Regions from separate parts of the Rhizobium sp. 22-785-1 genome, predicted to be linked through region 2. Evidence: predicted binding sites of a transcription regulator. Region 2 holds the regulator's gene; each other region holds the start of a gene.
What was found. The regulator PhoB, encoded in region 2, activates phosphate uptake and scavenging genes when phosphate is short. The targets are predictions, from matches to a motif close to TGTCATNNANCTGTCAT.

Region 1 (7,136 bases), 270 kb from region 2:
TCCATGTTCTTGTTGAGGAGTTCGACGAACTTGAAGAAGACGCGGGCGCGACGCTGCGGGTTGGTCGCTGCCCATTTCGGCTGCGCGGCCTTGGCGCTCTGTACCGCCGCGAGGATTTCCGCGTCGCTTGCCAGCGCCACGGTCGCCTGCACTTCGCCGGTTGCCGGATTGAAGACATTCGACGTGCGGCCGCTTGTACCTGCTACGCGCTTGCCGTCGATGAAATGGCCGATCTCGTTCATGGTGTCCTCCAGGGATTCTTGATGACCCACCATCCTGTTTTCAGTTGCACAAAGCAATGGTCAGGAATACGCATCCGTTGTGCATAAAACGAAATAAGGGCGCAGCGATGGACTGGGACGATGTGCGAATTTTTCTCAGCGTAGCGCGCAGTGGTCAGTTTCTGGCTGCCGCCAAGATTCTGGGCGTCAATCACGCGACGCTCAGCCGTCGCATGACAGCACTGGAAAAGGCGCTCAGTGCCCAGCTATTCATCCGGACAACGACCGGCTGCATTTTGACAGAGGACGGGAATCAGTTTCTGGTGGCGGCGGAGCGGATGGAAACCGAAATGCTCTCGGTGCAGGCAATGCTTGGCCAAGGTGTGGCGGGCATCAGCGGCACCGTGCGCATCGGCGCGCCGGACGGTTTTGGTGTTTCGTTTCTTGCGCCACGCCTGGGAGAGTTGACGGCGGCTCACCCGGAACTGAGAATCGAGCTCGTGCCGGTGCCGCGATCCTTTTCGCTTTCGCAGCGCGAGGCGGATATTGCGATCACCATCGAGCGGCCCGAGCAGGGGCGGCTGATCTACTCGAAGCTGACGGATTACTCGCTCGGTCTCTACGCGTCGAAGAGCTACCTCGAGGGGAACCCGGCGCCTGAAAAGGTCGAAGATTTAAGGCAGCATCGGCGGATCGGTTATGTCGAGGATCTCATCTTTTCGCCGTCACTCAATTTTACCGCAGAGGTTCTCCGCGACTGGGATGCGACCTTCGCGATTTCCAGCGCCATAGGCCAGACCGAAGCAGTACGCTCCGGTGCCGGGATCTGCATCCTGCATGATTACATTGCCCGCAACGATCCAAGCCTTGTACGCCTACTTCCCGAGATATCGATTCGCCGATCCTACTGGACCGCCTATCACGAAAATGCCCGTCAGCTTGCGCGGGTAAGAACGGTGGTGCAGTTCCTGCAGGATATCGTCGCGAAGGAGCGTCGCAGCTTCTCGTGAACGAATAGCCTATCGGGTCGATATGCTGCTCTGCAGGAGAGCGAGCAGGACCGATCCCGCCTCCTCGATCTCGCCGCTATTGTCGATGGTCGTCACGTCGAAACTATCGCAGATTGCCTCCACCTTGCGGTCGAGCCGGCCCATGATTTCCGACATGCTCTCGCGGCCCCGGTTCGCCAGCCTGGCGGAGAGGATTTCCGGCCGTGCTGTGACCACCACCACTTTCAAGTTGGGGAAGGCTGCTCTGAAGTGGGGAAGTGCGGAGCGTGAGCCATTCGCCACCGCCACGCCGCCCTTCTTCAGATGCTGCTTGACCGAAGCGGGTATTCCATAATGCAGACCGTGGGCACTCCAGGACACACAAAATTCGCCGGCTACCTTTTTTCGTTGGAAGGTCTCTTCGCTGCAACCCTCATGGTTCTCGCCACCCGCGTCACTGTCTCGGGTAATGATACGCCGGACGAAATGCACATCTGCCTGATCACGCAGCCGCTCGGCCGCGTAGTCGATCAGCGTGTCCTTGCCGGCACCGCTCGGACCGACAACGACGATCATCGTTCCGAGGGTGTCCAAATTCGGCGGAAATGCGTCTGACGATACAACGCTCATGCGACACGTTTTCCCTGCCGCCAGACGCTGCGCACCACGGGCACACCGCTTTCGCGACGCACCCGTACGAGGTCGGCGCGCAGTCCTTCGGCAATAGAACCGCGATCTGTCAGACCAACCGTCTTTGCCGGTGTTGCCGTGACCATCGCAAGTGCCTTGGGAAGGGTAATCCCGTCCACCTGATCGGCGAGCAGGAAGGGCGCGTAGAGCAGGCTGAAAGGCACGTAATCAGAGGACAGCACATCGAGAACGCCGAGTTCGGCGAGATCGCGCGCAGCAATATTGCCCGAATGGGATTTGCCGCGAACGATGTTCGGCGCGCCCATCAGAACACTCATGCCCGCCGTGTGCGATGCTTTTGCGGCTTCGACGCTGGTGGGAAATTCAGCAAGCCGCACACCATGGCCGATCGCCTCCTCGACATGGGCTTCAGTGGCGTCGTCATGGCTGGCAACGGTGATGCCGCGTTCGGCGCAGCGGGCGGAAAGGTAATCGCGGTGCTTGCCGGAATATTTCCCGGAGGCCGAGACGCGCCGGTCGACAAAGGCCCTGAAGGCCTCATCGCTCAGACCGCGCTTTTTCTGGTAGAACATGATGTACTGGTCCATCGTCTGAAACTGACGCTGGCCCGGGGAGTGATCCATCAGCGAAATCAGCCGCACATGCGGATCGTTTTCGAAATCCTCGAAATGCTCCAGCACGTCGGCGGAAGCAACCTCGCAGCGCAGATGCAGCAGGTGATCGGAGCGAAGGCGATCTTCACCCTTGGCCTTCTCGATGGCATCGGCCATGTCGCGCATCTCGCCGCGCTCGAAGCCGCCATCCTCATCCGAGCCGAGGCGCAGACAATCGAAGACGGTCGTGATGCCGGAGGACGCGACCTGCGCATCATGGGCCTGAATAGCGGCAATCTTGTCCCAGGTGACGCCCGGGCGCGGGGAATAATGCTGTTCGAGATGGTCGGTGTGAAGCTCGACGAGGCCGGGGATCAGATAGTCCCCTTCTAAGTCTTCGCCGGTTTGCGATGCGCCTTCGCTGATATCGGCAATCACGCCATCGCGGATCAGGACGGAACCTTGGATAACATCGTCGGAGAGGACGATGCGCGCATTGGATAGGACATGTTCAGCCATTTCGGACGTCTTTCGTATTGGAAGCAGCCAGTGGCTGCCAGCTATGAACGGTAAAGGCTTCGCCTCGCTCTTTCTCGACAAAAAGGCCGAGGCCGGAGATGGTCAGGGGGCGATGGATGAAGCCGGAAAATGTCTCGGCCAGGATGTCGGCCATCTCTTGCCTACGTGCCTCACTCACCGGCCCTGTCAGTGTCATGTGAAAGCGGAAATCATCCATCACATAAGGGTAACCCCAGCGATGAAGATTGGCGCGCTGGCTTTCGCTGAGCGTTTCCGGCTTACGGCGGGCAATATCGCGCTCCGACAACGGCGCGCGGAAGGGCTCGAAATGTCTCACCACATCGGCGGTGAAATCCTGGAGCGGCTGATGGAGCGTGGCCGGAACCAGTGCGAAGAAAGGCCCGAGTGAGCCGATGACGATTTCGGGAATATCGAAGGCGGCGTGTGAAGCTGCAAAGGCGGAGAATGCCTCCACCAACTCGCTCTCATGTCTGCCTTCGGCCAGTTCGAAAGGCGCTTTCAGCGTGGCGTGGAAACCGTAGCGTCTTGGTTCTTCGGTGAGGTCAGCGAAGCTTTCATAGTCGTCAAAGCCCTCACCGGAAAAGGCGTTGCGTCCCAGCCACCGTGACGCTGTCTCAGTCAGCGGATCGCTGCCGGGGGGCGAAAAATAGATTGCGTAGCGCACAGGGTCGCACTTTCAAACGTCATGAAAACAGCGGAAGCGTCATTTGAGACGACTTGTCTCGGCCCCGCAAGGTCAGAAGTGCGGGGTAGACCTTTTCCATGACAGAATGATGATACCGGGCAGGAAATTTGCCGGATATCAGTGGCATGTTTAGTGATGCGTTTTGCCGATGAGGCGCGAGCGGATCGCGTTGGACATATTGTCGAACAGGAAGACGACGATGAGGATCAACAGCACCATATAGGCGACCTTGTCCCAATCCTGATTGGTGCGCATGGCCTCCAGTAGCTTGAGGCCGATACCGCCTGCGCCCACCGCGCCGATAACCGTGGCGGAGCGGGTGTTGCTTTCCCAGAAATAAAGCGATTGGGAAATGAACACAGGCAGCACCTGTGGAATGACCCCAAAGCGGTTGACGATCATGGGTGACGCCCCGACGGATTTCACGCCCTCTCGCTGTTTGTCATCGACATTTTCCAGAGCCTCGGCATAGACCTTTCCGAGCGCACCCGTGTCGGTGAAGAAGATTGCGGCAATGCCGGGGATCGGTCCGGGACCGAAGCTTCTGGTGAAGAACAGCGCCCAGATCAGCATGTCGATGGAGCGCAGGAAATCGAAGAGCCGCTTCATGCCCCAATTGGCCGCCTTGTTGGCAGTGATGTTGCGGGCGGCGATGAAGGCCAGAGGAAAGGCGAAGAGCGTACCGAGAAGCGTACCAAGGAAGGCCATGACCAGCGTCTGCAACAGCTTGGACAAGATATCCTCATGCTGCCAGGCATCGTTGCCGAGGAAATCATCGGCCATCTTTGAAATATTGGACTGGGCCGGATCGACGCGATTCTGCCATAGCGCCAGCGCTGCCAAGTCGCCCCAGCTCTTGCCCCAGAACTGCGAACGGGTGTCGAAGAAGAAATTGGCCCAACCGAGGAAGCGGCGCTGGACATAAAGCTGCGAGGTGCGAATTTCCGCCTGACCGGCAAAGCCGTACTCGACGACGACCTTGTTCTCGTCCTGGCGGATTTGAACAGGCGCGCCGGCCGGGGCTGTGACGCGGTCAGCGCCGATGGTCACGGGATAGAGCGTGCCGTCGACGTAGACATTGGCCTGCGTCGGGGTGATGTCGATGCGGTTCTGCTGATCGCCATAGGTCACGCTATAGCCGCCATCCGGCAGCGGCTGGAGCCAGCTAATATTGGCGTTGGCTGGATACTGCCCGCGGCTCGTCCATTGCGGCACGACCTTGCCATCATCGAAGCGAAGCCGTGGCTGGGCGCGCCAGGAATACCAGTCCTGAATATAGCTGGAAGCGCGGTCCCAGCGACCGTTGGTCAAGGCCGGGCCGACATTGAAGGCGAAGAAGCAGATGACGAGATAGGCGATGGCTGCAACCAGACCGACGAACAGTCCGTATCGGCGCATGAAGCCCTGCTGAAAGACCTGCGGATATTGGGACAGAAGACGTTCGCGGTCCGCACCATTGATGACAAAGCTTGTGGACATCAGGCCGCTCCCCGTCCGAATTCAAAGGATTGCTGGCCGATTAGCCGACGGCGCAGCCAGCCGGAGAACTGGTCAACAGCAATGATGGTGATCAGCAGCATGATGATGATGGCATAGGTCTTCGCGGCATGATCGTTACCGATCGCCAGGCGGAAGACCTCGCCGATACCACCGCCGCCAACAGCACCGATGATGGTGGAGGCGCGCACATTGATTTCGGCGCGCAGCAGCGCATAGGAAACGAAATTCGGCAAAACCTGCGGTACGATGGCAAAGCGCACACGCTCCAGCCAATTGGCACCCGATGCCCGCAAGCCTTCATCCGGCTTCATATCGGCATTTTCGACCACTTCGAAGAACAGCTTTCCGAGTGCGCCGACGGTATGGATGGTGATGGCGACGATCGCGGCAATGGGACCGAGCGAGAGAATGGCGGTGAGCAATCCGGCAATGACGATTTCCGGAAAGGCGCGCATCACTTCCAGCATGCGCCTGACGGCAAAACGCACCGCACCGGCACCCACCAGATTGGTGGAGGCGAAGAAACACAACGCGAAGGCTAAGGCCGTGCCGATCAGCGTCGAGACCACCGCGATGTTCAGCGTGATAACGAGTTGGTAGAAGAAATGCGGAATGTAAAAACCGCCACCAATATAGACCCGCTCAGACACATAGTCGTATTTCAGCGATCCATCGGCATAGGGCGATGGCAGGTCGAACATGGCACGAACGACTTCCATCGGACTGTTCGGCAGGAAGGTCTTCATGAAGTCGAAGAAATAGGGCAGCCGCTCGAAGAACTTGCCGGAATTGGCGCTGTTGGCGAAATCCAGCGATGCGAAGAGAAGTGCCAGAAAGACGACAATGGCGATGCCTGTATAGATACGCCGCGTCAGCAGCTGTTGCTGGTAGTGACGCATGACCTTTTTCGAGGTCTCGTTCAGGCTGTCGTGCGTGATTGGCGTGCTGGCCATATCCTGGCGTCCCTTGCGCGAGCGTCTCGGTGACGAGATCTTATCGCCACTGCCCCGACTTACGGTTTTCCTACATGTCCGGGTGCAGGCCAAAGCCAAGCTCGCCGGAGATGCGCTTTAAAAAAACGGCGGCGTCATTTTCGACGCCGCCGTCTCATGCAATTGTCGGCAATCAGCCGCCGATGACGGCCTTACGGGCGTCGACGATCGTCTGATAGAAGGACGCATCGACCTTGATGTATTCCTTGTTCTTGCCCTGGGTGAAGCCCTGGAAGCAGGCCAGATCCTTCTTCGGCAATTCAAGGAAGAAGTTCTCGATCTTCTGCTTCATCGGCTCACCAACCTTGTTGGCAACCATCAGCGGGCCGTTCGGGATCAGTGGCGACTTCCAGACTTCGACCAGATCGTCCATGTCGAGGTTACCCTTGGCGACCATCTGGTGAAGGTTGCCGGAGGTATAGCCTTCTTCCCACTTGCCAACGCCGGAGCCGAAGGTGGTGCCGACATCGAACTTCTTGTCGAGAACGGCGAGAACGAGGTTCTCATGGCCGCCACCGAAACCCGTTTCGGAGAAGTATTCCTTGACCGGCTTGCCGGTTTCCTTCGGCAGCGCGACGTTCGGGATCAGGTAGCCGGAGGTGGAGTCAGGATCGGCAAAACCGAGCTTCTTGCCCTTCGCGTCTGCCAGCGACTTGATGCCGGAATCCTTGCGGGCAACCATGATGGTGTAATAACCGCTGGAGCCGTCAGCGCCAGTGTAGGTCAGGATCGGATCGACAGCCTTCGGGTCCTGAATGGCGATCTTGGCGTAGGAGGATGCGCCCATGGAAGCAATGTCGATGGTGCCGCCCAGCAGACCCTGGATAACGCCGTTATAGTCCGGCGACGGGAAGAGCTGAACCTGCTCGACACCGGTTGCAGCCTTCAGACCATCGGCAATGCACTGGGCGTTGCGAAGTTGGTCGTTGGAGTTTTCGCCGCCATCGAGACCGATACGCAAAACT
Region 2 (7,136 bases):
CGTCGGCGATCTGGGCAAGAACACCGCCAAGCGCGTCATTGCAGTGGCAGGCACCGGCGTTCCGCGTAAACTGGCGCGTGGCCTGGAGCACCTTTCGGAACTGGCGCTGGTTCAGCTGAAGGAAGTGCTGGACGTCTACTCCACGCGTTCGGCGGAAAAGGCCCAGGCCATCCGCGAGCGCGATGAAGAGATCGACGCCATGTACACCTCGCTCTTCCGCGAGCTTCTGACCTACATGATGGAAGATCCGCGCAACATCACCACCTGCACGCATCTTCTGTTCTGCGCCAAGAACATCGAGCGTGTAGGCGACCACGCGACCAACATTGCCGAGACCATCTACTACATGACCACCGGCAGCCAGCCTGCAGGTGAGCGTCCGAAGGACGATAGTTCCAACACGCTCGGCGCTGTGACCGAGTAAGCGGCAGATAGGATCTGGAGCCATGGTGCCGAAAATCGCCGTTGTCGAAGATGAGGAGGCGCTGAGCGTCCTCCTGCGTTACAATCTCGAATCCGAAGGCTATGACGTCGACACTATTCCGCGTGGCGACGAGGCGGAAATCCGCCTCCAGGAGCGCACGCCGGATCTTCTCATCCTTGACTGGATGTTGCCGGGCGTCTCCGGCATCGAGCTTTGCCGTCGCCTGCGTATGCGGCCCGAAACCGAGCGTCTGCCGATCATCATGCTGACGGCACGCGGCGAGGAAAGCGAACGGGTGCGCGGTCTGGCAACGGGCGCTGACGATTACGTCGTCAAGCCCTTTTCCACGCCAGAGCTGATGGCACGCGTCAAGGCGATGTTGCGCCGCGCCAAGCCCGAGGTTCTATCCTCCGTGCTGAAATGCGGCGATATTGAACTCGATCGCGAGACGCACCGCGTTCACCGCAAGAGCCGCGAAGTCCGCCTTGGGCCGACCGAGTTCCGTCTGTTGGAGTTCCTGATGACGTCGCCGGGACGCGTCTTCTCCAGATCTCAGCTTCTCGATGGCGTCTGGGGACATGACATCTACGTGGATGAACGCACGGTAGACGTCCATGTCGGTCGCCTGCGCAAGGCACTGAACTTCTCAAGCATGCAGGATGTGATCCGTACCGTTCGCGGTGCCGGATATTCCATGGAAGCCTGATTGCCTTAGGGAGCGCTTTCTATCATGGCTAGCGCTCCGATTTTCTGACGCAGCAGCCTCCAGCATATGGCTACGAGGCGTCAGATCTTGAGGTAGGAAGGGGATAGCGCGCGGCGTCTATTTCGTCCTGCGATAGCGGGCTGCGTTCCAGCACCTCCTCATAGTGGGCTCTGGTTCGAGCGCCATAACTCTCCTTGATGTCGTTCATCAGCTCGATTTCCTGATACATCCAGTTCCAGCGCGAGTAGCGCTCAGGATCGCCAGAGCGACCGGCTTGCTTTTGCCGAAACTCAAGCTCTCGATCGCGCACCAACGCGCTCGAGACGATCGACATCAGTTGGAACGCGGCATCGTCCATGTCGTTCGCCTCGCGCCGCCAATACTCCTCGCCACGCTCTTCGCAGATCAGCCAGTAGCGACCCCGTCGCCATTCGACATATACCGTCCCGTCGCCGCGTGCGCGGCGCGGGATCGGAGGGAAGGGCGTTTTGACCACCTTCGTCCATAGGACCGAGATATAGTCGTAGAGCGTGTCGATCGCGTTCATGGTGGTAGTCTGCGCATGATCGCTGCTGCAGGCAAGTCTGGACCAATTGGATCGAGGAAACGCTTGAAGGAACGCACAAAAAAAGCGGGCCGAAGCCCGCTTTTCGAAATGGTCTTGAAACTGAGCCTTACGCCTTACGGCGTTCGCTCACCGGCTGGTAAGCCATTTTCGCGTGGAACTTGCAATAAGGCGACGCTTCAGCTGCTTCGCAGCCACAGAAGTGGAAGTCGTCCTTGAGCGGGTCACCGACGGGCCACTTGCAGGTACGTTCGGTCAGCTCCGTCAGTGTCAGGCGACGCGAGATCGGGATGACGACATTGTTGGAAGAGCGGACATATTCCATGGGCTCGACCGCGTCGATCTCCATGTCTTCCTTGAACGCGAGAGCGCCAGTGGTGCGTGCAGGTGCAGGACGGCTCGTTGCGACACGGGCCGGAGCAGCCGTGTAGCTTGCTGGGCGCGGCGCTGCTGCAGGACGCTTAGGCGCAGGGCGCGACGTGGCGACCGTGCCGCCAGCCTTGGCGCGACCTGGCAGGTTCAGGCGGTGAACCTTGCCGATGACGGCATTGCGGCTCACACCGCCCAGTTGTGCTGCGATCTGGCTTGCGCTAAGCCCTTCGGACCATAATCTCTTGAGTTTTTCTACTCGTTCGTCCGTCCAGTTCATGCCGCTTCTCCGCTCGTCGCGTTGTTTCGGGCAGAATCCACCTACGATGCCGTGGAGTGAACCACGCGCAGGCCATTTGCCAGATTGTAGGTGACTAGTTCCGCCGCATTGCAGTCTAGTAATTGACGGTTAACCTAATCGTCGGTTGACTCCGTGACAAGAGTCGCAGGAATCATCTGGAATCGATTTTCCGGTTTTCCCCAACTTGCTTCCCGTGTGAGTCAGAAAGGCAACAGTTGGTGGTTGCTGGAAGCTTGCCTACCAAGGCTTGTAAATGCCCGAAAGTGCCGAGATTTGTTGACATTAGGTGGGGAAGTGACAATAGTGACCTCGCAATGAAGACAGCATGCAAGCCGCCGCGAGGCGGCATTTTTGATTTTCAGGGCAGGGATAACCCGCTAGCCCTATTGACAGTCGTCTGTCCCGACTTGACGTAAGGAGTGATGTCGCCATGGCCGAAACTGCCCCCAAATCCGGGCCGTTGTTCGATACGTTTTCCAGAGCCCCCTTACGCTTCGAACGAGGCGAGGGCGTTTGGCTGATCACGGAAACCGGCGAGCGATATCTCGATTTCGGTGCGGGCGTCGCCGTGACCTCCGTCGGCCACAGCCATCCCCATATGGTTGAATCTCTGAAGGCGCAGGTAGAGAAGGTCTGGCACCTGTCCAACCTTTATGAGGTTGCAGGTCAGGAAGTGCTGGCCAAGCGGCTGACCGATGCGACTTTTGCCGACAAGGTGTTCTTCACCAACTCAGGCGCCGAAGCGCTGGAATGCGCCATCAAGACCGCACGCCGTTATCAATACACCCACGGCCACCCGGAAAAATTCCGCATCATCACCTTTGAAGGCGCGTTTCATGGCCGCACGCTTGCCACCATCGCGGCTGGCGGCCAGGCCAAATATCTGGAGGGTTTCGGCCCCAAGGTCGAGGGTTTCGATCAGGTGCCGTTCGGTGATCTCGACGCGCTCAAAGCTGCTATCGTGCCTGAAACGGCAGCCCTTTTGATCGAGCCGATCCAGGGTGAGGGCGGTATCCGCGTCGTCGCGCCTGAGTTCCTGCGTACGCTGCGGGCGCTTTGCGAAGAGCACGGCCTCTTGTTGATCTTCGACGAAGTGCAGACTGGCGTTGGCCGTACCGGCAAGTTTTTTGCGCATGAATGGTCCGGCGTCACGCCCGACATCATGGCGGTTGCCAAGGGCATCGGCGGCGGCTTCCCTTTCGGCGCTTGCCTGGCAACGGCAGACGCCGCATCCGGCATGACCGCCGGCTCGCACGGGACGACCTATGGCGGCAACCCGCTGGCCATGGCCGCTGGCAATGCCGTGCTTGATATCGTTCTGGCTGAAGGCTTTATCCAGCACGTGCGCGACGTGGCGCTCGTCTTCCGCCAAGGATTGGCTTCGTTGAAGGATCGCTATCCGGATGTCATCGAGGAAATCCGTGGCGAAGGTCTTCTGCTTGGTATCAAGGCGCGGATTCCTTCCGGCGATCTGCTTCAGGCAATGCGCGCAGAACATCTTCTTGGTGTGCCGGCGGGCGATAACGTCATCCGCCTGTTGCCGCCGCTGGTCGTCACCGCTGAAGAAGCGCGTGACGGGCTTGCGCGCATCGAGAAGGCCGCTGAAGCACTTACCACCAAACTGGCAAAGAGCGCCTGACACAAGGCGCATCGAGGGCCGGCGTAAAGGGTGGCCCGCATTGATGGGACTAAATTAAATGGCAAAGCATTTTCTCGACCTTTCGGCCGTCGGCTCGCAAGACCTGCGGCTCATTCTCGAAGACGCAAAGAGCCGCAAGATCGCGACCAAGAACGGAACGGCGGACAAGCCGCTCGCCGGTAAGATGCTGGCGATGATTTTCGAAAAGCCGTCGACGCGGACCCGCGTGTCCTTCGATGTCGGCATGCGCCAGCTGGGTGGCGAAACGCTATTTCTCTCCGGCACTGAAATGCAGCTTGGCCGCGCCGAAACCATCGGCGACACGGCAAAGGTTCTGTCGCGCTATGTGGACGCTATCATGATCCGCACGACCGATCATAACCGTCTGCTGGAGCTTGCCGAACATGCCACGGTTCCTGTCATCAACGGCCTGACCGACGAGACGCATCCCTGCCAGATCATGGCCGACATCATGACCTTCGAAGAGCATCGCGGCCCTGTGATGGGCAAGACCCTTGCCTGGACGGGCGACGGCAACAATGTACTGCATTCGCTGGTCGAGGGCTCTGCCCGCTTCGGCTATAAGATGAACATGGCTGTGCCCATGGGCTCTGAACCCTTGGACAAGTATCTAAACTGGGCGCGCAACAATGGCGGCGAGATTATGTTGTGCCACGATGCCGAGCGCGCCGTCGCCGGTTCCGACTGCATCGTCACCGATACCTGGGTCTCCATGAACCAGGAGCACAAGGCGCGCGGCCATAACATCTTCCAGCCGTATCAGGTCAATGAAGCCCTGATGAAGAAGGCCAATAGCGAGGCGCTCTTCATGCATTGCCTGCCCGCACACCGCGGCGAGGAAGTGACCGATGCGGTGATCGACGGCCCGCAATCGGTGGTCTTCGATGAGGCGGAAAACCGTCTACACGCGCAGAAGGCCGTGATTGCCTGGTGCATGGGCGTCATCTGATCTGGAGTTAGGGTAAAAGCGAGGGGCGCCGCCGGAAACTTGAATTTCCAGCGCGACGCCCCATCTCTACGCCAACCAGTGCTGCCGGTTCACGGCGGCGTTTCATCAATCGTTTATCGCGACATTTGGGCAGGGGATGGTTTCGTTTTGCCATTCCCCGCTTTATCTTTGCGAGAACCGCACAAAAGACCTGCTGATCGCGACCGAAAACGTGGCGATCGCATCCGCATTTCGGACGGCAGGTAAGAAGGAGCAGGACCATGGCGGCCGTGACCGTAGAACTGGATGATATGAACTTTGCTGGCGACGATAAGGTCGTCCCCTTCCAGGTGGAAGGGCTAGACGTTCGCGGACGCGCAGTGCAGGTCGGTCCGCTCTTGAACGCGATCTTGCAGCGCCATGATTATCCGCCCGTTGTCGCCCGGCTTCTGGCGGAAGCCTTGGTGCTGACGGCGCTGATCGGCACGTCGCTGAAATTCTCCGGCAAGCTCACGGTGCAGACCAAGGGCGATGGTCCCGTCGATCTTCTGGTCGCAGATTTTACCGCGCCGGAAAACATGCGCGCCTATGCCCGCTTCGATGAAGATCGTTTGGCAGAAGCGACGGCGGCTGGACAAACATCGCCCGAGCAGCTTCTTGGCACCGGCATTCTCGCCTTCACCATCGATCAGGGCGTGGGCATGCAGCCCTATCAGGGCATCGTGCCTCTGGACGGTTCATCGCTGGAGGAAATCGCAAGCGTTTACTTCCGTCAGTCTGAACAGTTGCCGACGCGGGTGCGCTTGGGCGTTGCCGAGTTTTTCGACCGCGACAGCGAGGGTAAGCCACGTCGTGGCTGGCGTGCCGGTGGCATCATCGCGCAGTTCCTGCCACAGGCGCCGGAGCGTTTGCGCACCCGCGATCTTCATGGTGGCGACGGTGATGAGAGCACGTTCGCGGAAGCCGACGACGACGCATGGACCGAAGCGGTAGCGCTCATCGACACGGTAGACACCGACGAGTTGACCGATCCACAGGTGCAGGTGGAGCGGCTGCTGTTCCGGCTCTTCCACGAGCAGGGCGTGCGCATCTACGAGCCGCAGTCGATCATCGACAAATGCAGTTGCTCACGCGAGAAGATCAAGAGCGTGCTGTCTGGATTTTCGGCAGAAGAAATCGAAGACAGCCAGGAAGATGGCGTCGTTTCGGTGAGCTGCGAGTTCTGCTCAACGACCTATCGTTATCCTGTCGAAGAGCTGCAGGCTTGAAATTCAAGAGCGGGGTGAAAGCCCCGCTCAGTTCAATACCCGTGCGAGCCCTGGGCTATCCAGGGAGAAGGCCGGGATATCCACGGTGAAAACCTCACCTGTGTCTGTCTCCATTTCATAATGGCCGAACATCATGCCCGACGGTGTGTCCAGCGGGCAGCCGGAAGAGTACTCGTAGCTATCGCCTGGCCTCAGGTATGGCTGTTCACCGACAACACCGGGTCCGGTAACTTCGTCCACCACTCCAGTCTGATCGGTGATGTGCCAATAACGATTGACCAGCGTCACAGCCTGGTCGGAATTGTTCGTGATCACGACCGTGTATCCCCAGACGTAGCGGCTATCGTCCGGGTCCGATTGTTCTTCGAGATAATATGGATCGACGGTGACCTCTATCTCTCTTGTCGATGCACGATACATGTTCGCGACCTTGGCTGTCTCTGGCTCTAGCATTTTAGTCTACTACACCGAATGAAGGACGGGAATGTCCGTTGACTGGGACTACGTAGTTTCAATGCGTTACGAGGCAAAAGCGTTGCGTATCAGGAGTGTTTCTCCATTCAATACGCACAAAATCATAAAAAGAGAGTAGAGAAACCATGGTTTCTCTAAAATAATACAAGCCTTAGTGCCGCCCTCGCGTGACGAGCAGAAGCTTGGAAAAATGAAGAATAAAGCCCGGTGATCGATCACCGGGCACTCTATATCACGCAGAAACCTTGGCCAACGCCGCTGCAAAGTCTTCCAGCAGATCGTCGGTGTCCTCGATTCCACAAGACAGACGCAGCGTGCCACCGGAAATGCCGAGTTCCGCACGCGCCTCATCCGTCAGGTTCTTGTGCGTCGTGGTCGCCGGATGGGTGATCAGGCTCTTGGCATCGCCGAGATTGTTGGAAATCTTGACGACTTCCAGAG
Region 3 (7,136 bases), on a different contig from region 2:
CTATTACAGCCTGCCGAAAGCGGAAGCGAACGGCCTCAAGGGCGTCGCCAATCTCCCCTATTCGATGAAGGTTCTGCTTGAGAACCTGCTGCGCAATGAAGACGGCCGTTCGGTTCGCAAGTCCGATATCGAGGCTGTTGCCGAGTGGCTGAACAACAAGGGTCTGAAGGAAGCGGAAATCGCTTACCGTCCCGCCCGTGTTCTGATGCAGGACTTCACCGGCGTTCCCGCCGTCGTCGATCTCGCAGCCATGCGCGATGGCATCAAGGCTCTCGGCGGCGATCCGGAAAAGATCAACCCGCTCGTTCCCGTCGACCTCGTCATCGACCACTCGGTCATCGTCGACGAGTTCGGCAATCCGAATGCTTTTGCCCGCAACGTCGAGCTCGAATATGAGCGCAACGGCGAGCGCTACCGCTTCCTCAAGTGGGGCCAGCAGGCGTTCAAGAACTTCCGCGTCGTTCCGCCAGGCACCGGCATCTGTCACCAGGTGAACTTCGAATATCTCGGCCAGACTGTCTGGACGAAGGACGAGGATGGCGAGACGATCGCTTATCCGGATACGTGCGTCGGCACCGACAGCCACACGACCATGATCAACGGTCTTGGCGTTCTGGGCTGGGGCGTTGGCGGCATCGAAGCCGAAGCGGCCATGCTCGGCCAGCCGGTTTCGATGCTTCTGCCTGAAGTCATCGGCTTCAAGCTGACGGGCACGCTGAAGGAAGGCGTTACCGCGACCGACCTCGTTCTGACCGTGGTGCAGATGCTGCGCAAGAAGGGCGTCGTGTCCAAGTTTGTCGAATTCTTCGGCCCCGGCCTCGACACACTGCCGGTCGCAGACCGTGCGACGATCGGCAATATGGGTCCGGAATACGGCGCGACCTGCGGCTTCTTCCCTGTCGATACCGCCACCGTTGGCTACCTCAACATGTCCGGCCGCGCGAAGGATCGTATCGCGCTCGTCGAAGCCTATTCCAAGGCGCAGGGCATGTGGCGCGACAATGACGGCTCGCAGCTCGTCTTCACCGACACGCTGGAACTCGACCTCAACGACGTCGTGCCATCCATGGCCGGTCCGAAGCGTCCGGAAGGCCGCCTGCCGCTCGAAACCATTGCTTCGAACTTCGCGACCGCTCTCGAGAACGACTACAAGAAGCCTGGCCAGATCGACACTCGCTATGCGGTGGAAGGCGAAAGCTACGACCTCGGACATGGCGATGTGGCAATTGCCGCCATCACGTCTTGCACCAACACCTCCAACCCGTCGGTGCTGATCGCTGCCGGTCTTCTCGCCCGCAACGCCGTTGCCAAGGGCCTGAAGTCCAAGCCGTGGGTAAAGACATCGCTTGCACCTGGAAGCCAGGTCGTGGCGGAATATCTGGAAAAGGCTGGCCTGCAGAAGGAGCTCGACGCGCTCGGCTTCAACCTCGTCGGCTTCGGCTGCACGACCTGCATCGGCAACTCCGGCCCGCTGCCAGCGCCGATCTCCAAAACCATCAACGACAAGGGTCTGATCACCGCTGGCGTTCTTTCCGGCAACCGTAACTTCGAAGGCCGCATTTCGCCGGACGTCCAGGCGAACTACCTCGCTTCCCCGCCGCTCGTCGTCGCTTATGCGCTGGCCGGCACGGTGCAGAAGGACTTGACGAAGGAGCCGCTCGGTGAAGACCAGAACGGCAACCCGGTCTATCTGAAGGACATCTGGCCGACCTCTGCGGAAGTCCAGGAATTCATCCAGAAATACGTGACCCGTGAACTGTTCGAGACCAAGTACGCGGACGTGTTCAAGGGCGACGAAAACTGGCAGGCCGTTCAGGTTCCTGATGGTCAGACCTATGCCTGGGACGACAACTCCACCTACGTCCAGAACCCGCCTTACTTCGTCGGCATGGGCAAGAAGGGCACTGGTCTCAAGGACATCAAGGGCGCGCGCGTTCTCGGTCTCTTCGGCGACAAGATCACCACCGACCACATCTCTCCGGCCGGTTCGATCAAGGCAGCGTCTCCTGCCGGTGCTTATCTCACCGAAAACGGCGTGGCGGTTGCCGACTTCAACCAGTACGGCACGCGCCGTGGCAACCACGAAGTGATGATGCGCGGCACGTTTGCCAACATCCGCATTCGCAACCACATGCTCGGGCCGAACGGCAAGGAAGGTGGCTACACCATCCACTATCCGTCCAAGGAAGAGATGTCGATCTACGACGCTGCGATGAAGTACAAGGATGAGGGCGTTCCGCTCGTCATCTTCGCCGGTGTCGAGTACGGCAACGGCTCCTCGCGTGACTGGGCGGCAAAGGGCACCAATCTGCTCGGCGTCAAGGCCGTGGTGGCGCAGTCCTTCGAGCGTATTCACCGCTCCAACCTGGTCGGCATGGGCGTCGTGCCCTTCACCTTCCAGGAAGGCACAACTTGGGCAAGCCTGGGTCTGAAGGGCGACGAAACCGTCACCATCGAAGGCCTCGAAGGCGAGATCAAGCCGCGCGAAACCAAGATCGCAAAGATCACCTATTCGGACGGCACAGTGAAGGAAGTTCCGCTGCTTTGCCGCATCGATACGCTGGACGAAGTGACCTACATGGACAATGGCGGCATTCTGCAGACCGTTCTTCGCGATCTGGCAGCCTGATCCATCCGTCAAAGACATCGAACGCCGGGAGCAATCCCGGCGTTTTTTTGTGTCCGATCGGGACGCTCTGCGCATGAGATCATGATTGGGGAATTGCGTGAACGCGACGGCTCGCCATCCAGGTCTTTTGCACCCGCACGGGGCTTGCGATGCTCACCCCATCGTGACTTCCTCTTGAACAGAGTTCGAGGCTATTTTCCGCCTTGCCTCCACACCCAAATTGATTGCATCAATGGTTCGGACCGGCATTCAGACAAGGGTTCATATCATGCCGAATAAAATTGGCCCGCAGCGAAGCGGCACTTTTAGAAATGGGCTTCGCAGCTTCGGCGTTTCCCTGTGCCTTTTCGGCGGGCTTTCTGGCGGTGCAGCTTACGCACAGGACGGGCTGAAAGGCGTGGTCGAACTCTTTACCTCGCAGGGCTGCGCGTCCTGCCCACCGGCGGATGCCAATTTGCGCAAGCTTATCCAGAACGGCGATGTGATTGGCCTGTCCTATCACGTGGACTACTGGAACTATCTCGGCTGGACGGATTCGCTGGCGTCGAAGGAAAACACCGAGCGGCAATATGGCTATGCCCGGGCGCTCGGGCGCAACAATGTCTATACGCCACAGGCCGTGGTCAACGGACGCGACCATGTGAAGGGCGCGGATATCCAGACGATCTACAAGCGGCTCGACGATTTCAATCATGCGGGAGAGGGCCTGAGCGTTCCCGTCAGCACCGAGCGCGTCGGCGACGAGATCGAGATCGACATTGGCGCCGGTGAGGGCAAGGCAGAAGTCGTGGTTGCCTATTTCAACCGCGAGCAGGTCGTGGACGTCCAAAAGGGCGAGAACCAGGGCAAGACCATTTCCTACTGGCACAGTGTCTATGACGTGCAGACGGTGGGCATGTGGGATGGCAAGGCTATGACGGTCAAGCTGCCGGCAAGTGTGATGGCAAAGGCCAAGTCCGGCGGTTGCGCCGTGTTGCTGCAAAAAATGGATGCAGCGGGCAATCCGTCAGCTATCGTCGGCGCGAACGTGCTGATGCATTCTGAGGGGTAAGGCTCTCGGAATAGGTTTCCCCGATCCCCGCGAGGGGGAGATCCGGTCCGGGCATTGGGGGCTGGGGGTAAAGGGTCAATGCACCGGACCGGGTCATCTTGGTGCCTAGGCATCAATTGACGATCGCACTATTCCACCGAATTCGGGCCATGATTTGTTTGAAATTGGGCATTTGAGCCAGTCCGCGTGCCTCATTGGTTACCGATCAAGGTGTCGTTTGCACATCAACGTTGCGGGCTTGCAATTTGTCCAAGCCGGGCACAGACTGTCGCGCAGATGTCATATGCAGTCGAGCGAGGTGCCGGATGACCGATCAGCCGGATTTGCATTACGCGAATTCTCAGACGCGAGAAGGCTCAACCGTCGTTGATCTTCGTGAGTATAAACAAAGCAAGGATCCCTTGCCTGTCACCTTCCACCGCCGGGAATTGGACGCCATTCTGCGCATCTATGGCCGCATGGTGGGCGAGGGCGAGTGGCGCGACTATGCCATCGACCACATGAAGGAAAAGGCGGTGTTCTCCGTCTTCAAGCGCTCCGGCGAAATGCCGCTGTTCAGGATCGAGAAAAACCCGAAGCTAGCTGCCAAGCAGGGCGCTTACTGCGTTATCAACACCGATGGCCGCATTCTCAAGCGTGGGCATGAGTTGCCTCAGGTGCTGAAGGTATTCGACAAGGCTTTGAAGCTGATCGACTAGAGCGCCGTGCGCCTATTGGACGCGCAACGAGCGCTTCGCCGCTTTGAATTGATGTATCGTGCTTTCCGCAGATCGGGTCCGATTTTAGGGCCGGTGCTAAAAAACAGTCAGAAGCGGCGCTTCCTCTGCCTCGTAAGTGGACATGAAAAAGGCGGCCGGTGGCCGCCTTTATGTTTGAGCGCTGTCGCGACCCTTAGTTGTTCCGGTTGCCCAGGAACTGAAGCAGGAACATGAATAGGTTCAGGAAGTCGAGGTAGAGCGTCAGCGCACCCATGATCGCCTTGCGACCGGCTACGAGAACGTCGTCACCTTCGAAGTACATTTCCTTGATCTTCTGCGTATCGTAAGCCGTCAGACCCGCAAAGATCAGGACACCGATTGCAGAGACAGCGAAGCCTAAGCCGTCGGACTTAAGGAAGATGTTGACGATCGACGCGATGATCAGGCCGAACAGGCCCATGATCAGGAACGAGCCCATGGCGGACAGGTCCTTCTTGGTCGTGTAGCCGTAGAGCGACAGCGCGCCGAAAGAAGCAGCCGTAATGAAGAACGTCTGGACGATGCTGGCTTCGGTATATCTCAGGAAGATCGAAGAGATCGAGAGACCGACGAGTGCCGCATAGACCCAGAAGGTCGACTGGGCGGCAGACACGCTCATCTTATGCACGCGGAAGCTCAGGAAGAAAACCAAAGCTAGCGGAGCCAGCATGACGGCCCAGCGAAGCGGGGATGCATAGATCGCGTAGCCCAATTCCGTCAGCATCTTTCCGTTGGGCAAAGTCGCGACAGCCGCAGCTGGATCAGATGTCACAGCGAGGCTAGCAAAACCGAAGGCAGCAACACCGGTAATCACCAGTGCGAGCGCCATAAGGTTGTAGACCTTCACCATGTAGGAGCGAAGACCTTCGTCGATCATCGCACCAGACTGAGCACGGCCCTGGGCCACGCGGTTCTGGTAGTTGTTAAAGTCAGCCATTGTTTCCTCTTTTAGCTCCGAAGTTGCTACGGTGTCGGGATAAGACCGTTACACGGACATTACCCCAGGCGCCGCTGCGGAGCTACAGCAAGCCTACCAGAGAATATGAGACGATGGCGCATTTGTTACAAGAGCGGAGAATGCCGAAAAAACACCGTATGCGCGAAAAGCGATAACGTTTTTGACATCATTACGAAGAATTAATCGTAAAAGTTAAATCGCGCGCAACTTTTCCGATTTCAGCTTCTGCTTTGCATCTAGTGGATTATTCACCCGCCTGGCGCAGCACAGGTGCTGCCTTCTGCCCGAGAATGCGCCATGTGCCGATCAGGCCGATGCCCACCGTCATCAGGAGCGACACGACAAGCGTGCCGATCGCCACATCTGGCAGGAAGCTGGACGGCAGCTTCATGATGCGGGCAATCACGAACCACGCGGAGACACCACCCGCCAGAAGGGCAAAGGTGGCGGTCGCAACGCCGAGGATGATATACTCATAGGAGAAGGCTCGGATTAGCATGGAGCGGGTGCCGCCGAGCGTCTTCAAAATCACCGCATCACGGGTGCGCGCACGGTTCCCCGCCGCCAGAGCACCGGCCAGCACCAGCACGGAGGCAATCAGCGCAACGGCAGCCGCCGCACGGATCGCGGTGGCCAACTGTCCCACCAGCCTGTCGACGATATCGAGCGCATCCTTGACGCGCACGGTGGTGATTGTCGGATAAGCATTGGTGATGCTGCGCAGGATCTCGCCTTCCTTGGCGGGTGTCGCCGAAGGGTCAGCGAGGGTTGCAAGCCAGGCATGCGGTGCGCCGCGGAAGGTGTTGGGCGAAAAGACCATGACAAAATTGATCGACATGGACTGCCATTGCACGTCACGCAGATTGGCGATCCTGGCGGTGATGCTGCGGCCAAGGACGTTGACGGTCACCGTATCGCCGATCTTGAGGCCAAGCTCGCGGGCTTCTTCGGCGGCAAAGGACACCAGCGGCTCGCCGCTATAATCCTTGCCCCACCACGTGCCTTGCCTGAGCTTGGTATTTTCCGGAAGATCTTGAGAATAGGTGATGCCGCGATCGCCGCGCAGAACCCAGCGGCCCGATGGTGGCACCTCGATCTTGGTGACGTCCTGACCGTTGAGCGCCAGGATACGGCCGCGCAGCATTGGGACCTCGGTGAGGGTGCCTTCCGGCGCTTCGCGCTTGACGAGGTCGCGGAAACCGTCGCGCTCGCTTCCCTGGATATCCACGAAGAAGAAATTCGGCGCTTTCTCCGGCAGCGTCGAGGTCAATTCCCGCCGCAGGTTGCCATCGATCAGCGTCAGCGTCACCAGCAGCGTCAGTCCAAGACCGAGCGACAGGACGACAGAAGGGGTGAGTGCGCCGGGTCGGTGAATATTGCCGATCGCAAGCCTGAGAGCTGCGGAATGGACACGTGGGCTGCGTTTCGCCAAGGCTTTGATGCCGGCGGCGACTAGCCGCAAGACGACGAAAGCAAATGCGATGGCGCCAAGGAAGACCGAGGCGATGAAACGATCATCCGCCGTGAAGATCGCAAGGCTTGCAAGCACTGCGAGAAAGACTGCGGTTGCGGCAAGATACGGCCAGGAGGGAAGCCGTCCCTCTTCGAAACCCTGTTCGCGGAAGAGGGCCGTGGCGGGCACTTCACGCGCCTGGCCGAGCGGCACGATGGCGAAAGCAAGCGTGGTCAGCATGCCGAAGACGGCGGCAAGCCAGAGTGCCGATGGGTAGAAGGCAAGCTCTTTTGGCACCGGCAGCACGC
Region 4 (7,136 bases), on a different contig from region 2:
ATTGAAAATCGTGGACAAACTGCTTGTAGAAGCCGCACGGCGCGAAGTTCGGGAAATCTTTCCCGAAACGCCGTTGCAGTTGAATGAACATCTCAGCCGCCGGTATGGAGCCGAGATTTGGCTGAAGCGTGAAGATCTCACGCCTGTTCGTTCCTACAAGATTAGAGGCGCATTCAACTTTCTTCGCAAGGCTGTCTCAACCGCCGGCAAGGACAATATTTTCGTCTGCGCATCCGCTGGCAATCATGCTCAGGGCTTCGCTTTCGCCTGCCGCCATTTCGGCGTGAAGGGCGTGGTTTTCATGCCAGTCACAGCGCCGCAGCAGAAGATCGATAAGACCCGCATTTTCGGTGCGGAATTCATTTCCATCAAACTGGTAGGCGACATCTTCGACCAGTGCTACGCGGCTGCGCGTGCCTATGTCGAAGAAAACGGCGCCTATATGGTGCCGCCCTTCGACCATCAGGACATTATCGAAGGCCAGGCAACGGTTGCTGCGGAGATCATGGACCAGTTGCCTGACGGTGCTAGGCCGGATCTCGTGGTCATGCCGGTCGGCGGCGGCGGCCTCGCGGCCGGTCTCACGGGATACTTCGCTGGAACGGTGGCGAAAGAAAACTTTGTCTTCTGCGAGCCGGAGGGCGCGCCGAGCCTGAAAAAGAGCCTCGAGGCCGGAGTGTCAGTCACGTTGAACAAGGTCGACAATTTCGTCGATGGCGCCGCAGTGGCTCGCATCGGCGACCTCAATTTTCAGGCGCTCAAGAGTTTTTCCGCCGAGCAGGTCGAACTGGTTCCGGAAAACGCATTGTGCGTGACGATTATCGATATGCTCAATCTTGAAGGCGTGGTGCTGGAACCTGCCGGCGCGCTGTCAATTGCAACACTTGAGAAGCTCGGGCGTGAAAGGCTGGAAGGCAAGCGGGTCATCTGTGTGGTTTCCGGTGGCAACTTCGATTTCGAGCGTCTGCCGGACGTGAAGGAGCGCGCCATGCGCTTCACCGGGGTGAAAAAGTATTTCATCCTGCGCCTGCCACAGCGCCCTGGCGCGCTTCGCGACTTTCTTAATCTGCTTGGTCCTGACGACGATGTTGCCCGCTTCGAATATCTGAAGAAGTCGGCTCGCAACTTCGGTTCGATCCTGATCGGCATCGAGACGACCTCGCGTGAGAATTTCACCGGCCTGTTCGAGCGTTTCGAAGCGGCAGGGCTCGGTTACGAAGATATTACCGAAAACGATATCCTCGCGAACCTCATAATCTGATCTTACGCGTTAAGAAGCAGGACGGCGGCGGTCGCGCTGCAAAAGATAACAGGAAGGGTAAAGCATGGCCTCGTTCTTCTCGAAACTCTTTGGCGGCTTCGGCGCGTTGCAGTCGGATGCACCGAAGAAAACGGAAACGTCGGAACCGCATCAGCACGGCGAATACACCATCTATGCCACGCCGATGAAGGAAGGTGCGCAGTACCGCTTGGCAGGCCGTATCGAAAAGACGGTCGGCGATGAGTTGCTTGTTCACGAATTCGTTCGCGCAGATGTGTTTACCAGCATGGATGACGCGGTCGAATGCACCGTGAGAAAAGCCAAGCTTATTATCGACCAGAGCGGGCCGCATCTGTTTGCCGACAAAAAATAACGGCCGCGACAAGCGCGACCGTCGGCATTTTTGAAACGAAGCGGCCGGAATGGCCGCTTTTTTCATGCGGCCTTCGCAATTTCCTCGACCTTGGCATTTGCGGCAGCAATTGCCTTTTCAGCAGCTTCCGGACCGAACGCCAAGCCTTCGATGCGGATGACTTCTACGTTGGTCATGCCCATGAAGCCGAGTACGGTCTTGAGGTAAGGCACCGCATGCTCAAGAGAAGCAGCGGGACCTTCGGAGTACACGCCAGCAGCGGACAGAACGATGTAGACTTTCTTTCCGGTTGCCAGGCCGATCGGGCCGGATTCGGTGTATTTGAAGGTCATGCCTGCTCGAGCGATATTGTCGATCCAGGATTTCAGGCCGGAATAGATCGAGAAATTGATGAGGCCCGTTCCGATGATGACGGTGTCGGCGTCCATCAGTTCAGCGACGCGCTTGTCGGAATAGTCTGCGGCGGAAGCCTCTTCCGGCGTGCGCTGATCGGCTTGCTTGCGGATTGCGGAAGTCGTGACTGAATCGAGATGCGGGATTGGGTTCTGGCCGAGATCGAGATGGGTGATCGAGCCATTCGACTGTGCCTGGATCTTGGTAGCAAGCTCGGACGCGAACTTATTGGAAAGCGATTCGTCGCCGCGTGGGCTGGAGGTGACGAGAAGAATCTTCGACATTTGGGTGCCTCATTGTCAGTCTTGGGAAGATAGCAGCGGGACAGACCCGCTCTGTTGGCTGATGTATCGGCCAGTTTTACCATCAAGAAAACTGTGATAATCTGAAATGAAGCTATCGAAAAAATGGATGGGACATGGACGCGAACCCGACGCTCGACCAGTTGCAGGTCTTCCTGACCGTTGCCGAAAGCGGCAGCTTTTCAGCTGCTTCGCGTCTTCTCAACCGTGCCCAATCAGTCGTCAGCTACACCATCGCCAATCTTGAGGCGCAGCTTGAGGTCAGTCTGTTCGAGCGCAGCGGTCGCCAGTCCAAGCTGACGGATGAAGGCCGCGCCATGCTGGAAGATGCGCGCAGGATAGTGGCCGGTCTGCAAGAGATGCGTTCGCGCGCAAAGGGTTTGAAGCAGGGCCTGGAAGCCGAGGTTCCACTCGTCCTCAGCACGATCGTCCCGGCAGAAGCGGTGGTCGAGGTTCTGCGTGAATTCAGACGCGAATTTCCAACCGTGTCGCTGACGCTCAATGTGGGCGAACTCGGCATGGTGATGGATATGGTCAGGAGCCGCAAGGCACTGATCGGCATTGGTGGCGCTATCTCCCAGCAGGATGACGGCCTCGTCATCGAAAAGATTGGGCATTCTTTCATGGTGCCGGTCGCTGCAAGCGATCACCCCTTGGCGAGACTGAACCGCCCGGTGACACTCGCCGATGTACGCGAAGAGGTGCAGATGGTGGTGATGGATATGTCCGGCCTCACCAAGGGTCGCGATTTCAATGTTCTCTCGTATAAGACATGGCGCGTCAGTGACATCGCAACCAAGTATCAGTTGATCAAAGGTGGTCTCGGTTGGGGCGGATTGCCGGCATCGCTTGTTCGAGGCGACATCATGAACGGTAGTCTCAAGGTACTTGATCTCGATGCCTACGAACTCGGCGAGTATCCACTTTATTCGCTGCGCAGAGCCGACACGCCTGCGGGTCCGGCGAGCCAATGGCTAATCGACAATTTTCAGCAACGACTATCCAAATGCCCGGACAATAAGAGCTTTTTGAATGCCGTGCGTCCCATAACGCTTAAAGACGCTGCGGAATAAGATCTCTCTGACCAGCTAACGAGGGGTATCTATCGAGGTGTATGATGGCGGCGGCTTGAAGCCGCCGCCACGGCCATTATCCCAACATCAGGCGGAACTTCGCGAAGCCTTCGGCGCCGTCGCCCGCTTCCTCGATCTTGGCGCCCTTCACATCCTTGGCGTATTGGCGGCCTTTCGGGCCGGTTTCGAAAATGGCGGTGGTGTCGGAGACTGGTGCAAACGACCAGTTATCGTCAGCAGATGGATTGATCGTGCCCTGATCCATAATGTAGCGCACGATCACATCGCGGTTGGTATCGGGCGCGACGAAGATGATCTTGTCGCTACCGATGGCCGGGAACTTGCCGCCACCGCTGGCACGATAATTGTTGGTGGCGACAACGAACTTCTGCTCCGGATCGATCGGTTTGCCCTGGAACTGAAGATTGACGATGCGGCTGCTGTCCGGGTTGGCTGCCTTGCCATCCTTGTCGAACTTGGCAGGTTTCGAGACATCGATCTGATAGGTGACCCCATCGATGATGTCGAAATTATAGGATGGGAAATCATTGTTCAGCAGCGGCGCATCCTTGGATCCTGCCTTGACCGTGTTGAACATGCCGGCCGACATCTCCAGCCAGTCTTTCACCTGCGCGCCGTTGATGAGCACGGCCTGCACTGTGTTTGGATAGAGATAGAGGTCGGCGACGTTCTTGATCGCAATGTCACCGGCAGGGACATCCGTATAATAGTCAGCACCGCCACGACCGCCCGACTTGAACGGTGCTGCCGCAGAAAGCACCGGCAGGTCCTTGTACTGCCCGTCCTTCAGCATGTCCTTGATGTACCAAGTCTGAGCATTAGAGACGATCTGGACCGACGGATCATCGGCCACTAGCGCAAAATAGGAGTAGAGCGGCGCAGAGCTCTTGCCGACGGGACGGCGCACATAGGCAAGCGCTCCATCATGGTCCTTCTTGACCGCTTCGATGACCTCCGGCTTGTCCTTTACATCCGCAACGATCTTGCGGTTGTCGTCGCGGTGATAGATCGGTCGGGCTTCTGAGGTGAAGTCGACGATCTTCCAGCTCTTGCCGTCCTTTTCCAGCAGCAGATCGATGAGGCCCATATGCGAACCCCAGAAACCAGCCATTACGGCAGGCTTGCCCATCAATGTGCCCTTAACCGGATCGGCACCATCGATTCCATCCCACGTCTTGGGGCCAGGGAAAACCAGATGCTGGTGACCGGTAAATACCGCGTCGATGCCTTGGACGCCAGCGAGATAAAGCGAAGCATTTTCCATGCGTTCGCTCTGGCCCTTGCCGTCGATGCCGGAGTGGGAGAGTGCTATCACAATATCCGCGCCCTGTTCCTTCATGACCGGCACCCAGGCTTTGGCAGCGTCCACGATGTCGCGCGTCTGCGCTTTGCCTTCCAGGTTCTTGGCATCCCACATCATGATCTGCGGCGGCACAAAGCCGATGATGCCGACCTTGATGGGGCTTGTTGCGCCGGAGCCGTCACGGATCTGCTTTTCCAAAATCACATAGGGTTTGAAGAAAAGGTCGTCCTGCTTTGGGTCTGATGCGAGTTGACCCTTAGTCAGGTTGGCGCAGACATAAGGGAAGTTTGCGCCACCCAGTGTGTTGAACATGAAATCGAGCCCATAGTTGAACTCGTGGTTGCCGAGTGTGCCGCAATCGTAACCAAGCACATTCATGGCATTGATGACCGGATGTTTGTCGCCTGCCTTCATGCCGCGCTCATAGGCAATGTAATCGCCAAGCGGATTGCCTTGGAGGAAGTCGCCATTGTCGACCAGCATGGAGTTGCCAGCCTCTGCACGCACGGCGTCGATCAGCGATGCGGTACGGGCAAGGCCCAGCGTGTCGTTCGGCTTGTCGGCATAGTAATCGTAAGGAAAAACGTGGACGTGAATGTCGGTGGTTTCCATGATGCGAAGATGCGCCTGATTGCCCTGAGCGCGCGCCGCGAAGGGATGCAGCATGACAAGCGCCGAAGACGCCGCAATACCGCTGAGAAGGGAACGGCGGGTAATGGGGTGAAGGCCGATAAGGGAAGACATGGAAACTCCTGATGTGAAATACGATTGACCTGTCTCGACGCGGGACAAGGTAGAACGAATTGCAGAGGAGTCTATCAGCAAAATGACAGGTGTGTGACACGGCCCGCTCAGCAGGCCGCATAAGAAAAAATTAATATTCAATGCTACGACGTCGTTTTTGACGTCACGCCCTGTCGATGCGGCACTGGAAGCAGTTGTTTCGCGCCGAGCGAACATGCACATAGGCAATGTCTGGACTTTCAAGCAGTTCCTGTGAACGCACGACGATCTTGGCAGTCGGCGTCACGGCGCCAGTGCCATAGACAATGCGATCGCCTGCATCATAGCCCCGGACGATGTAGTCGGTGCTGTCGAGCATGATGGGCAGCACTTGAGCCGCCTCAAGGGGAGCGCAGGGCTCGGCATGAATGAAGATCGGTCCTGTCTCGGCGTAAGGCTGTAGGTGACGAAACGGACGGTAAGAGAGAAGTAGCATCGGCTCACCACGCTGTATCTGGCCAAGGCAAGCACGACAGGGAAAGTTGTCCATAGCGATTATCCGTTCCGGTGGCTGACCGTTCGAATCGGGCGCGCCACTGCGGATGGCGTGCGCATGGGCTGGAGGAATGGCGCGAAAGAGGATGGCGGTCATGGCTGCTCCTTGACGGTGATCTATCAGTTGCTTCTTTGCCGCTATGATCGCCAAACGGTCTGCTATCCACCCGTTTCTTGTCGGTAAGCGATACCAACCCATTGCGTGGGCCGTTCTGTTTAGCGATCTATGCTGCGTCTCGTTCTGGAAAGTTTACGTCAATGCTGCGCAGGTTTCGAACCGTTCTTTCGGTTGTTCTTCTATGTTCCGTCATGCCTGTGGCACAGGCGCAGGTTGCGCCGGCGCTGGACGATTTGTCCGACGAGCAATTGCAGCAGACCGTGAATTTCGTCATCGGTAATGCCGTTTTCGGCCTCTATCACGAAGCGTCAAAGATGCTGATCTCGGATTTTGCCCTATCCAGTCCGGGCGAAGGCAAGGATGCAGCGGACGAGCTGGCGGCAACGATCATGCTAGAGGCAAACCAGGAATGGTTGGATACCGCAATCGTCAACGCCACCGATAGTTGGTATCTGGCGCGGAGCGCGCAAACACTTCCAGAACACAATCCGCCTGTCTATACGGTGCTTGTTCCAAAAGTCGGGCGTGATCAGCAGATGGCCTGCCTTATGGTCGGTAAGGATGAAGCTGGATATGGCGATCTGGCCACGATGATGGGGCTGCCCAAAAACGAGTGGAAGGCCTGCGAAACGGCTTACCCGCAAACAGTTGCTCGCTGGACTGAGCTGCTCAAGCCGCATGCCAAGACGCCGGGAACAACGAAATTCGATATACGATACGAGCCTGCGCGCGACCCCTTCCTCGACATCTATGCAACGATGGTAAAGGAATCGAAGGTTCTCGATCTGATTGCCCGCGGCTTTAGTGCCTATGATCTCAAGGGTGAGGTGAAGCTGACGGCCAGAAGCTGCGGGAGGCCGGATACCTATTGGTCAGCAGAACGCCGCGAAATCACCTATTGCTACGAGCTTGCCAGGTTTCACGGCGAGCTGATTGCCGCACATCTTCTAGCAAGCAATGGCGATCGCGGCGATGCGCCGGCAAAGGAAATTCCGACAGCCGTCAATCTTGGTC

Region 1: a site for PhoB is predicted at 3,757-3,773, ahead of ACQZ5M_RS07540 (DUF1045 domain-containing protein). Genes of this name have one in related genera too.
Region 3: a site for PhoB is predicted at 3,947-3,963, ahead of ACQZ5M_RS12245 (DUF2794 domain-containing protein). Genes of this name have one in related genera too.
Region 4: a site for PhoB is predicted at 5,553-5,569, ahead of ACQZ5M_RS15010 (bifunctional 2',3'-cyclic-nucleotide 2'-phosphodiesterase/3'-nucleotidase). Genes of this name have one in related genera too.

The regions. Positions count from the first base shown of each region.
Region 1 is NZ_JBNWDI010000002.1:584,676-591,811, forward strand. It holds gene ACQZ5M_RS07520 (CoA-acylating methylmalonate-semialdehyde dehydrogenase) at 1-242, opposite strand, end outside; gene ACQZ5M_RS07525 (LysR family transcriptional regulator) at 350-1,231, shown strand; gene phnN (phosphonate metabolism protein/1,5-bisphosphokinase (PRPP-forming) PhnN) at 1,241-1,840, opposite strand; gene ACQZ5M_RS07535 (alpha-D-ribose 1-methylphosphonate 5-triphosphate diphosphatase) at 1,837-2,973, opposite strand; gene ACQZ5M_RS07540 (DUF1045 domain-containing protein) at 2,966-3,658, opposite strand; gene phnE (phosphonate ABC transporter, permease protein PhnE) at 3,809-5,158, opposite strand; gene phnE (phosphonate ABC transporter, permease protein PhnE) at 5,158-6,132, opposite strand; gene phnD (phosphonate ABC transporter substrate-binding protein) at 6,305-7,136, opposite strand, start outside.
Region 2 is NZ_JBNWDI010000002.1:312,939-320,074, reverse strand. It holds gene phoU (phosphate signaling complex protein PhoU) at 1-424, shown strand, start outside; gene phoB (phosphate regulon transcriptional regulator PhoB) at 447-1,130, shown strand; gene ACQZ5M_RS06245 (hypothetical protein) at 1,201-1,677, opposite strand; gene ACQZ5M_RS06240 (GcrA family cell cycle regulator) at 1,805-2,344, opposite strand; gene ACQZ5M_RS06235 (aspartate aminotransferase family protein) at 2,796-4,004, shown strand; gene argF (ornithine carbamoyltransferase) at 4,063-4,974, shown strand; gene ACQZ5M_RS06225 (Hsp33 family molecular chaperone) at 5,235-6,221, shown strand; gene apaG (Co2+/Mg2+ efflux protein ApaG) at 6,249-6,641, opposite strand; gene ACQZ5M_RS06215 (O-succinylhomoserine sulfhydrylase) at 6,928-7,136, opposite strand, start outside.
Region 3 is NZ_JBNWDI010000005.1:141,242-148,377, reverse strand. It holds gene acnA (aconitate hydratase AcnA) at 1-2,629, shown strand, start outside; gene ACQZ5M_RS12250 (DUF1223 domain-containing protein) at 2,898-3,680, shown strand; gene ACQZ5M_RS12245 (DUF2794 domain-containing protein) at 3,986-4,378, shown strand; gene ACQZ5M_RS12240 (Bax inhibitor-1/YccA family protein) at 4,572-5,354, opposite strand; gene ACQZ5M_RS12235 (ABC transporter permease) at 5,620-7,136, opposite strand, start outside.
Region 4 is NZ_JBNWDI010000007.1:48,832-55,967, forward strand. It holds gene ilvA (threonine ammonia-lyase) at 11-1,261, shown strand; gene ACQZ5M_RS14995 (HlyU family transcriptional regulator) at 1,326-1,634, shown strand; gene ACQZ5M_RS15000 (FMN-dependent NADH-azoreductase) at 1,697-2,311, opposite strand; gene ACQZ5M_RS15005 (LysR family transcriptional regulator) at 2,446-3,402, shown strand; gene ACQZ5M_RS15010 (bifunctional 2',3'-cyclic-nucleotide 2'-phosphodiesterase/3'-nucleotidase) at 3,479-5,470, opposite strand; gene ACQZ5M_RS15015 (DUF1203 domain-containing protein) at 5,634-6,101, opposite strand; gene ACQZ5M_RS15020 (DUF4344 domain-containing metallopeptidase) at 6,263-7,136, shown strand, end outside.